One region of the Kitasatospora sp. NPDC001660 genome, then DNA from elsewhere that is predicted to be linked to it. Evidence: riboswitches for the same ligand, from Rfam matches in the RefSeq annotation. Region 1 holds a riboswitch; the other holds the start of a gene.
What was found. A riboswitch is a leader RNA that binds a small molecule or an ion and turns the genes downstream of it on or off. The one in region 1 is predicted to bind cyclic di-AMP.
Positions count from the first base shown of each region.

Region 2: it holds a riboswitch for cyclic di-AMP, as region 1 does, so the genes downstream of both, ACWCXH_RS30130 (M23 family metallopeptidase) here and ACWCXH_RS21955 (M23 family metallopeptidase) in region 1, are expected to answer to the same signal.

Region 1 covers NZ_JBSFGU010000020.1:35,696-40,025, reverse strand. The annotation lists gene ACWCXH_RS21960 (sensor histidine kinase) at 76-1,527, shown strand; gene ACWCXH_RS21955 (M23 family metallopeptidase) at 1,742-2,350, opposite strand; cyclic di-AMP (ydaO/yuaA leader) riboswitch at 2,353-2,489, opposite strand; gene ACWCXH_RS21950 (MFS transporter) at 2,844-4,330, shown strand, end outside.
Region 2 covers NZ_JBSFGU010000038.1:20,337-24,666, forward strand. The annotation lists gene ACWCXH_RS30125 (hypothetical protein) at 1-848, shown strand, start outside; gene ACWCXH_RS30130 (M23 family metallopeptidase) at 934-1,767, opposite strand; cyclic di-AMP (ydaO/yuaA leader) riboswitch at 1,780-1,938, opposite strand; partial or broken gene ACWCXH_RS30135 (YiaA/YiaB family inner membrane protein) at 2,192-2,481, shown strand; gene ACWCXH_RS30140 (alpha/beta fold hydrolase) at 2,612-3,439, shown strand; gene ACWCXH_RS30145 (TetR/AcrR family transcriptional regulator) at 3,476-4,045, shown strand.

The DNA.
Region 1 (4,330 bases):
CACGCACCGGGGGGAAATGGAGCCATGACGGCAAAGGGCGAAGAAAGACCGGACAGGCCACGGTGGTTCGGCCGGATGACACTCCGCGGCCGGCTCGCGCTGTTCACCGCGGCCGCCGTCTCGCTGGCGGTCGTGGCCTGCGCCGTGGCCGGCTGGTTCGTCGCACGCAATGAAATGGTCAACCAGGTCGATCGGACCCTGGCCCGCTCGTGGATGCCGGGCGACCGGCCCCCGAACGGCCAGCAGATCAAGGCCTTGACCGAGTTGTGCCACGGCACGGCCGGGCAGCCGTGGATGCCCAAGGGAGGCATCCTCCCCACGGTGATCGTCGCCGACGGCACCTCCTGCCCGCAGAACGACCCCCGCGCCGTGGCCGTCGCCCCGGAGGACCTCCAGATCGCGGGGAGCGGGAGCACCGGAGCGCACGCCGCCTCGCTGTTCCGCGACGGCCAGACCGCCGACGGCACCCCGGTGCGCGTCTACGTGGTCAGCATCGGCCCCGCGGGGTTCGGCGAGGCCGTACCCACCGCCGCCGTGGCGATCGCCCAGCCGCTCGAACCGGTGCAGGACGCGCTCACCGAACTCGCCCTGATCACCGCCGGCGCCGCGGCCGTCGTCATCGCGCTCGCCGCCGCGGGCGCCTTGTGGATCGCCCGCACCGCCCTGCGCCCGGTCGACCGCCTCACCCGCGCGGCCCAGCACATCGCCCGCACCCAGGAGCCGGGCATGACGATCGAGGTGTCCGGCCACGACGAGATCGCCCGGTTCGGCGAGGCCTTCAACGCGATGAGCACCGCCCTCGTCGGCTCGCTGGACAGCCAGGCCCGGCTCATCGCCGACGCCGGCCACGAACTGCGCACCCCACTGGCCTCCGTGCGCACCAACGTCGACCTGCTGATCCGCAGCGAGGAGTCCGGCCGCCCGCTGCCCGAGGCGACCCGCACCCGGATCCTCGGCAACATGAAGGCGCAGATGACGGAACTCTCCACCCTCATCGGCGACCTGCTCGAACTCTCCCGCCCGGCCGACGCCCGCGGCGCGAAGCCGCTGCCCCTCGTCGCCCTGCACGACGTCGCCGCCCGCGCCGTCGAACGGGCCGAACTGCGCGGCCCCGGGCTCGCCTTCACCGTCGACCTGGACCCCTGGTACGTCCGCGCCGACCCGCACGCACTGGAGCGCGCCGTGATCAACCTGCTCGACAACGCGGTGAAGTTCAGCCCGCCGGGGGGACGGATCGACGTCTCGCTGACGAACGGCGCGCTCGCCGTCCGCGACCGGGGCCCCGGCATCGCCGCCGAGGACCTCCCGCACGTCTTCGACCGCTTCTGGCGCTCCCCGTCCGCCCGCCAACTGCCCGGATCCGGCCTGGGACTGGCGATCGTCGCCCGCACCGTCCGTGCCACCGGCGGCGAGGTGACGCTCGCGCCCGACGGTGCCGCCGGCGGCACCGTCGCGACGGTCCGGCTGCCGGGCGCTCCGACACCTCCGCCGAAGACGCCCCCGCGGCACGGGTCCGGTCAGGGCTGACCCGGGGGCCGGGAGAGCCCGGAACGGCAGCGGCCGGCCCGGCTCGCGAGGAAGGTCTCGCGAGCCGGGCCGGCCTGGGCGTGTCCCGCGCCCATGTCCGCCGGTGCGGCGATCACCGGTCGAGCGGTCACCCGACATGACCATCCCGGTTGATCGTTTCGCCCCGCACCCGCGGTGGTCCGTCGCCCCGTCAGGGGCATCACCCCGTCAAGGGTCAGAGCGCGACGCCGTGCGCCCGGAGGTAGGTGACCGGGTTGATGTCCGAGCCGTACTCCGGCCCGGTGCGGATCTCGAAGTGCAGGTGCGGGCCGGTGACGTTGCCGGTCGCACCGGAGAGGCCGAGCTGCTGGCCGACGGTCACGGCCCGACCGACCGACACGCCGATCGAGGAGAGGTGCGCGTACTGCGCGTACTTGCCGTCGGCGAGCCGGATCTCGACCTCGTTGCCGTAGGCGCCGCCGTTGCCGGCCTTCACCACGACACCGCCGGCGACGGCGCGCACCGGGGTACCGGTGGAGCAGATGAAGTCCTGGCCGGTGTGGTGGCCGGAGGCCCACATCGTGCCGGCCACGCCGTACGCCTCGCCCAGCACCGGCTTGGCGAGCGGGGCGACGTAACCGGAGGTGACCGCGGCGGCCGGAGCGGCGGCGACCGCCTTGGCGGGCTGGACCACGGCGGCGGACACGACAGTGGGGGCGGCGGTGTGGGCCTGGGCGCTCATCGTGGTCACGAGGGGGAGGACGAAGGAGACCCCGGTCACGGCGGTGGCGATGCCGATGCGGGCGGCGCGGGGCAGGGTGATACGACGAGCCAGTGCAGGCATGGAAGATTCCTCTCCGACGCCTGCGAGGTGAGCTGTCGGGTTCGGGCTGGAGTTGCCCGGCCGCACGCGCGGCTTCACCCCAAGCCGGTCCTGGACTGCCGCGCCCAAAGCGCGGATTCCGGTCCGGCGTCTTACCTGTGGGTCCCCCGCTCCTGCCGTACAGAGCTCAGTTCGAGCCACCGGGCAGCGGCAGGACTCGGCGTTCCACCCGGTGGATCCGTCCGGGCTGGCCGGTCGGTCGCTGAACTAAAACTCATCCGTCCGGGTGAAGCAATGTCGATCTCTCGAACCCACGACAACCCCGCCCTCCGCGATGACGCTCCGAATGATCCGCAATACAGTACGTGCACAATCCATTCACTCCTGGCAGTCGTTCCGCCACTGTGCGCCGATGCGACCACCCCTCCGCGACCACCCGATCACCCGCCGCCATCCCCGAACGCGCCGCCGGTGACCCTTGTCACGTCCACCCCACCGGGCGGAGGATCGGGCCGTGACCACAACCAAGGCCGGCACCCTGCGCCTGGGCACCACGCAGGGACGCTGGGTCCTCCTGGCGACGGTGCTCGGCTCCAGCATGGCGTTGCTCGACAGCACCGTGGTGAACGTCGCCCTGCCCCGCATCGGGGCCGATCTCGGCGCCACCCTCGCGTCCCTGCAGTGGACGCTGAACGCCTATCTGCTGACGCTCGCCGGGCTCATCCTGCTCGGCGGCGCACTCGGCGACCGCTACGGACGGCGCCGGGTGTTCCTGCTCGGCGTGGTCTGGTTCGCCGCCGCCTCCGCGGCCTGCGCCGCCGCGCCGAACATCCAGGTGCTGATCGCCGCGCGCGCCGTCCAGGGCATCGGCGGCGCGCTGCTGACGCCCGGTTCGCTCGCCATGCTCCAGGCGGTCTTCCACCCGGACGACCGCTCGGCCGCGGTCGGACTGTGGTCCGGCCTCGGCGGCGTGTCGGCGGCCGTCGGCCCGTTCGTCGGCGGCTGGCTGGTGGACGGCCCCGGCTGGCGGTGGATCTTCCTGCTCAACCTGCCGCTCGCCGCCGCCGTCATCGCGGTCGCCTCCCGCTACGTCCCCGAGAGCCGGGACGAGAGCGCCTCCGGCCGCTTCGACGTGCTCGGCTCGCTGCTCGCCGCCCTCGCGCTCGGCACCTTCACCTACGCGCTGACGGCGGCCGGCGAGGGCCTCTCCCCCGCCGTCTGGGTCACCGGCGTGCTCGGGCTCGCCCTCGGCGCGGCCTTCCTCGCCGTCGAGCGCCGCGCCCCCGAACCGATGCTGCCGCTCGGCCTGTTCTCCTCACGGCTCTTCACGGCCGTGAACCTGGTGACCCTCTGCGTGTACGCGGCGTTCAGCGGCGTGTTCTTCCTGCTGGTCGTGCAGCTGCAGATCGTCGCCGGCTTCTCGCCGCTGGTCTCCGGTCTGGCCCTGCTCCCGATCACCGTGCTGATGCTGGCGCTGTCCTCGCGCGCCGCACGGCTCGGCAAGCGGATCGGCCCACGGATCCCGCTCACCGTCGGCCCCCTGCTGTGCGCCGCCGGGGTGCTGCTGATGCTGCGCGCCGGCGCCGGATCCTCCTACTGGGCGGACGTCCTGCCCGCCGTCACCGTGATGGGCTGCGGCATGACGCTGCTCGTCGCCCCGCTGACGGCGACCGTCCTCGCGGCCGTCGAGGTGCGGCACGCGGGCATCGCGAGCGGCGTCAACAACGCCGCCGCCCGCGCGGCCGGCCTGCTCGCGGTCGCCGCCCTCCCGGCCCTGGCGGGCCTGAGCGGCGACGCCTACCGGGTGCCGTCCGCCGTCGACGGCGCCTTCCACACCGCGATGCTGATCTGCGCCGGGCTCCTGACGGCGGGCGCGCTCACCGCCTTCGCCACCGTCCGCGGCAACGTGCTGGCCCCCGAGGACCATCCGGTCGCCGAGCCGGACACCGAGTGGTGCTGCGGTACCACCCCGCCCCTCGACCCCGGCCACGTCCACACGCA
Region 2 (4,330 bases), on a different contig from region 1:
CGCGCACCATGGCCGCCGACCTGCTCGCCTGGGCGGCGGCGGAGGGCCGCACCCCGGTGGCCGAGGCGCCGGTGCGCGCGGTGCTGGCGCTGCTGGAGCTGGGCGAGGGCAGGATGCGCGACGGCTGGCCCGAACTGACCTCGGACGCGGTGGAGCACCTGCTGTACGAGCGGCTCCACCTGTACGTCCAGCCCGCGCCCGAGGAGGACCCGCTGGCGTACGGCGCGGCCGTACGGCTGCTGATCGACCACCAGCGGGCGGCGAAGCGGCTCAACGCCAAGCGGCAGGAGCGGCTGCACGCCGAGGCCGAGTGGCAGGGCGAGGTCGCGGCCGGGCTGCTGCGCCGGGCCGACCTGGTGACCTGGCCCCGGCTCTACGCGGTGCTGCTGCGTGCGCACGGGGTGGACGTCGCGGACGAGGCGGCGGTGCGGGACTGGCTGGCCGGGTTCCTGGAACTGGCGGAGGAGGAGCGGCTGGCCGCGTTCGCCGCGCTGGCGGAGGCCGGGTGGCTGGACGAGCCGGACGAGCGGGGCTGGGGCCCGGGCCGGGTCCTCTCGGTCGGCATGGCCACGGACGGCGCGCGGCGGCTGCTGGAGCAGGGCCTGATGCGGCGCAGCTACCGCAATCTGGCCGAGCTGACCGCGCTGGGGCGGCCGATGCCGGCCGAACTGGCCGGGGAATTCGGGGAGTTCGAGGACGCGGCGACGCAGGCGGCGCTCGCGCTGTACGGCGAGTGGACGGTGCCGGGACTGCCGCGGCTGCTGGTCGAGGAGTTCCCGGAGCTCGCGCCGGAGCCGGGGCAGGCGGAGATCGACGCGTACCTGGCGCAGTTGCCGCAGGAGGAGTGACGCCAAAGGCTGCGAAAAGGCCCCGACCTTGCGCGGTCGGGGCCTTCGTCCGCTCTTCGTTTCGCCGGAAACCCGGTGCAGGAGCTCAGGGGTTGAGGCCGTGCTGCTGGAGCCAGGGCTCCGGGTCGACCGGGGCCCCGCCGCCGGGGCGGACCTCCAGGTGCAGGTGCGGGCCGGTGACGTTGCCGGTGGCGCCGACCTTGCCGATCTGCTGGCCGGAGGCGACCTGGCCGGAGCCCTTGATGATCGAGGAGAGGTGGCAGTACCAGATCTCGGTGCCGTCGGGCAGGGTCTCGACGATCCGGTAGCCGTACGCGCCGGACCAGCCGGCCGAGGTGACGGTGCCCTGGCCGACCGCGTAGACCGCGGTGCCGGTGTCGGCGGCGAAGTCCAGGCCGGTGTGCAGGTGGGCCCAGTAGCGGGCGCTCTGGCCGTAGTGGGCGGAGAGGCTGTAGTCGCGCACCGGCAGGGTGAGGGCGGCGGCCTTGGCCTTCTCGGCCTCGGCGGCGGCCTTCTTGGCCTCGGCCTCCTTGACGGCGGCCTTCGCCTGTGCCTCCTGGGCGGCCTGCACGCGGGCGCCCTCCTCGGCGGCGGTGCGCTGGCTGTCGGCCTGCTGCTGGATGCGTGCGGCGAGCGCGAGGCCGGGGTCGGCGGAGAGGCCGACCGGGGTCTCGTCCGGGGCCTCGATGGCGGGCGCGGCGGCCGGGGTGGCGGAGGCGAACCCGGTGGCACCCAGGGTGGCGGCGACGGCGGTGACGCCGAGCAGCGGGGAGGCTCCACGGGTCTGACGCGGCATCCGGTGGCGGTTGGCCTCGGCCTCCGGGGCCGGGAACTCGTCCTCGGCCGGGCGGGGGTGGTCGAGGAGCTGGGTACCGGCAGCGGGGCCGGCGGGCTGTGCCGGGGTGTGCGTCGACGCCACGGAGGCGCGCTCCTTTCCTTCCTTCGCGCCTACCGGGTTAGCTGACGGGTTCGGAGCAGGAAGGTCTCCTACGGCCGGGCCGGGGCCCCGCCGATTCACCCCAAGGAACGTGGTTCCCCGGCTCCCTGGCCTGCCCGGAGGCCGGCCGGCGGGATTAGGCGACGGCGCACGGTGCCGTCTGGGTACGGCGTTTCGACCGCGCTGCGTTATCAAACGTTAATCCCAGGAGGCTCTGATTCCAAGCCATCCGCCTGGGACGGCCGACGACCGGGCGGGCGACTTGTGCCCTATGAACGTTTTGCGGCTACTGCCCGTCCCTGACACTACTTAACGTGATTGGACGCCGACGAACGGCGGCCCGGGCGGCCCCATCTGAGTACTTCTACTCATGTGCGACCGGCCGGGCCGCCGCCATCCTGACGCCATGAACGCACCGATGCAGTCACGCACCACGGCCGCGTACTACGTCCAGGCCGTACTCTCCTTCGCCCTGTCGGGCCCGCCCTCGCCATCGGGATCGCCTACCTGCCGGTCGGGGCCTGGACCCGGGCCTTCCTCGGGGTCGGCCTGCTCTACACCGTCACCTCCGCCTTCACGCTCGCCAAGGTCGTCCGGGACCGGCAGGAGTCGGCCGAGATCGTCACCCGAGTGGACCAGGCCCGGCTGGAGAAGCTGCTCAGCGAGCACGACCCGTTCAAGGTCGAGGGGGTCTGAGGGCCCGTCGCCGCGGGGCATCGCGCCGGCATCGCGCGGATAGCTTGACGGCTATGGCTATTAGCCTTAGCTTTATGGCTATCGGCGGTACCGCCGATGCCACCGCAGCAGCGGACCGAGGAGGCCCACCATGAACGGCACCATCACCCCGAGCACCCAGTACCTCGACGTTCCCGGCGGCCGGATCGCCTTCGACGACACCCGGCAAGGCGAAGGCGCCCCGGTCGTCCTCCTCCCCGGAATGCTCGACACCCGGCACGCGTACCGGTACCTCGTCCCACTGCTCACCGCCGCCGGCCACCGCGTCATCACCATGGACCTGCGCGGCTTCGGCGAGTCGTCGATCGCCTGGGACGACTACGAGCCGGGCGCGATCGCCCCCGACGTCCTCGCCCTGCTCGACCACCTCGGCATCGAGCGCGCCGTCCTGGCCGGCAGCTCCTACACCGGGGCGACGGTCGTCAAGGTCGCCGGGGACGCGCCCGAGCGGGTCGCCGGGATCGTCCTGATCGACGCCTTCATCGAGAACCTGCCGCAGAACGCCCTCATGCGCGGCATCGTCCACGCCATGGGGACGGTGGTCATCCACTGGCCCGCGTTCTGGGGCTTCTACCACCGCAAGCTCGCCTACCCGGGCGCCAAGCCGGCCGACTTCGACGCGTACGTGAACGGGCTCGTCGACTCGCTGCGCACCCCCGGCCGGAAGCCCGCCACCCGCGGACACGTCCGCGGCGACTCGGCGCCGGTCGGCTGGACGGCCGCGGTGCGGTGCCCGGCGCTCGTCGTCATGGGCGCCAAGGACCCCGACTTCCCGAAGCCGGAGGTCGTCGCCGACCGGCAGGTCGCGGCGCTGGGCGCGCGGAAGGCGATGATCGAGGGGTCGGGGCACTACCCGATGGCCGACAACCCGCGGGCCGTCGCCGACGCCCTGCTGCCCTTCCTCGCCGAGATCGCCTGACCCCCGATCGCCCGACCGTACGGAGAAACCGAGCCCATGCCCCGAGTCGGACTGACGCCCGAGCAGGTCGTCGACCACGCCCTCGCCCTCATCGACGACCAGGGACCGGACGGCCTCACCCTCGCCGCCGTCGCCGCCCGGGCCGGCGTCGCCACCCCGTCGCTGTACAAGCACGTCAGCGGCGGCCTCACCGAACTCCGGCGGCTCATCGCCGTACGGGTCACGGAGGAACTGGCCGCCCGGCTCGCGGACGCCGCCCTCGGGCGCAGCGGGGACGACGCCGTCGCCGCCGTCCTCCGCGCGTACCACGCGTACGCGCTGGCGCACCCGCACCGCTACAACGCCCTGCCGCAGGCGCCGCAGGCGGACGGCGACCTGAGCGCGGCGGCGGCGCGGCTGGTGGGGGTGATCGTGGCGGTGCTGCGCGAGTACGGCCTCGACGGCTCCGAGGCCATCCACGCCGCCCGCACCGTCCGCTCCCTCGCGCACGGCTTCGCGTCCCTCTCGATCGCCGGCGCCTTCCAACTCGCCGAGGACCTGACCACCACCCAGGACCGCCTCATCACCACCCTCACCAGCGGCCTCCGCACCTGGCCGAAGCCCTGAGACGACGGGAGGGGGCCGGCGGGGGACGAACCGTTCCTGCTGCCCGGGGGGAGAAGACGTGACGGCAGGGCGGAGGGTCACGCGAAAAGTCGATGGCGCCGACTTTTCGTGCGGCGCGGCTGCACGTGGGGCGTTGCGAGTGAGGAAACGGTTCTGCTCGCCCCCCAAGGCGCGTGAGACGTCGGTGGGGTCGACTTCTCGTGCGGGGTGGCGAGTGAAGGAACGTTTTTGCTGGGGCTAGTGTGGCGGGGCTGACTGGGGGGTCATGACCGGGGACCGCCCACC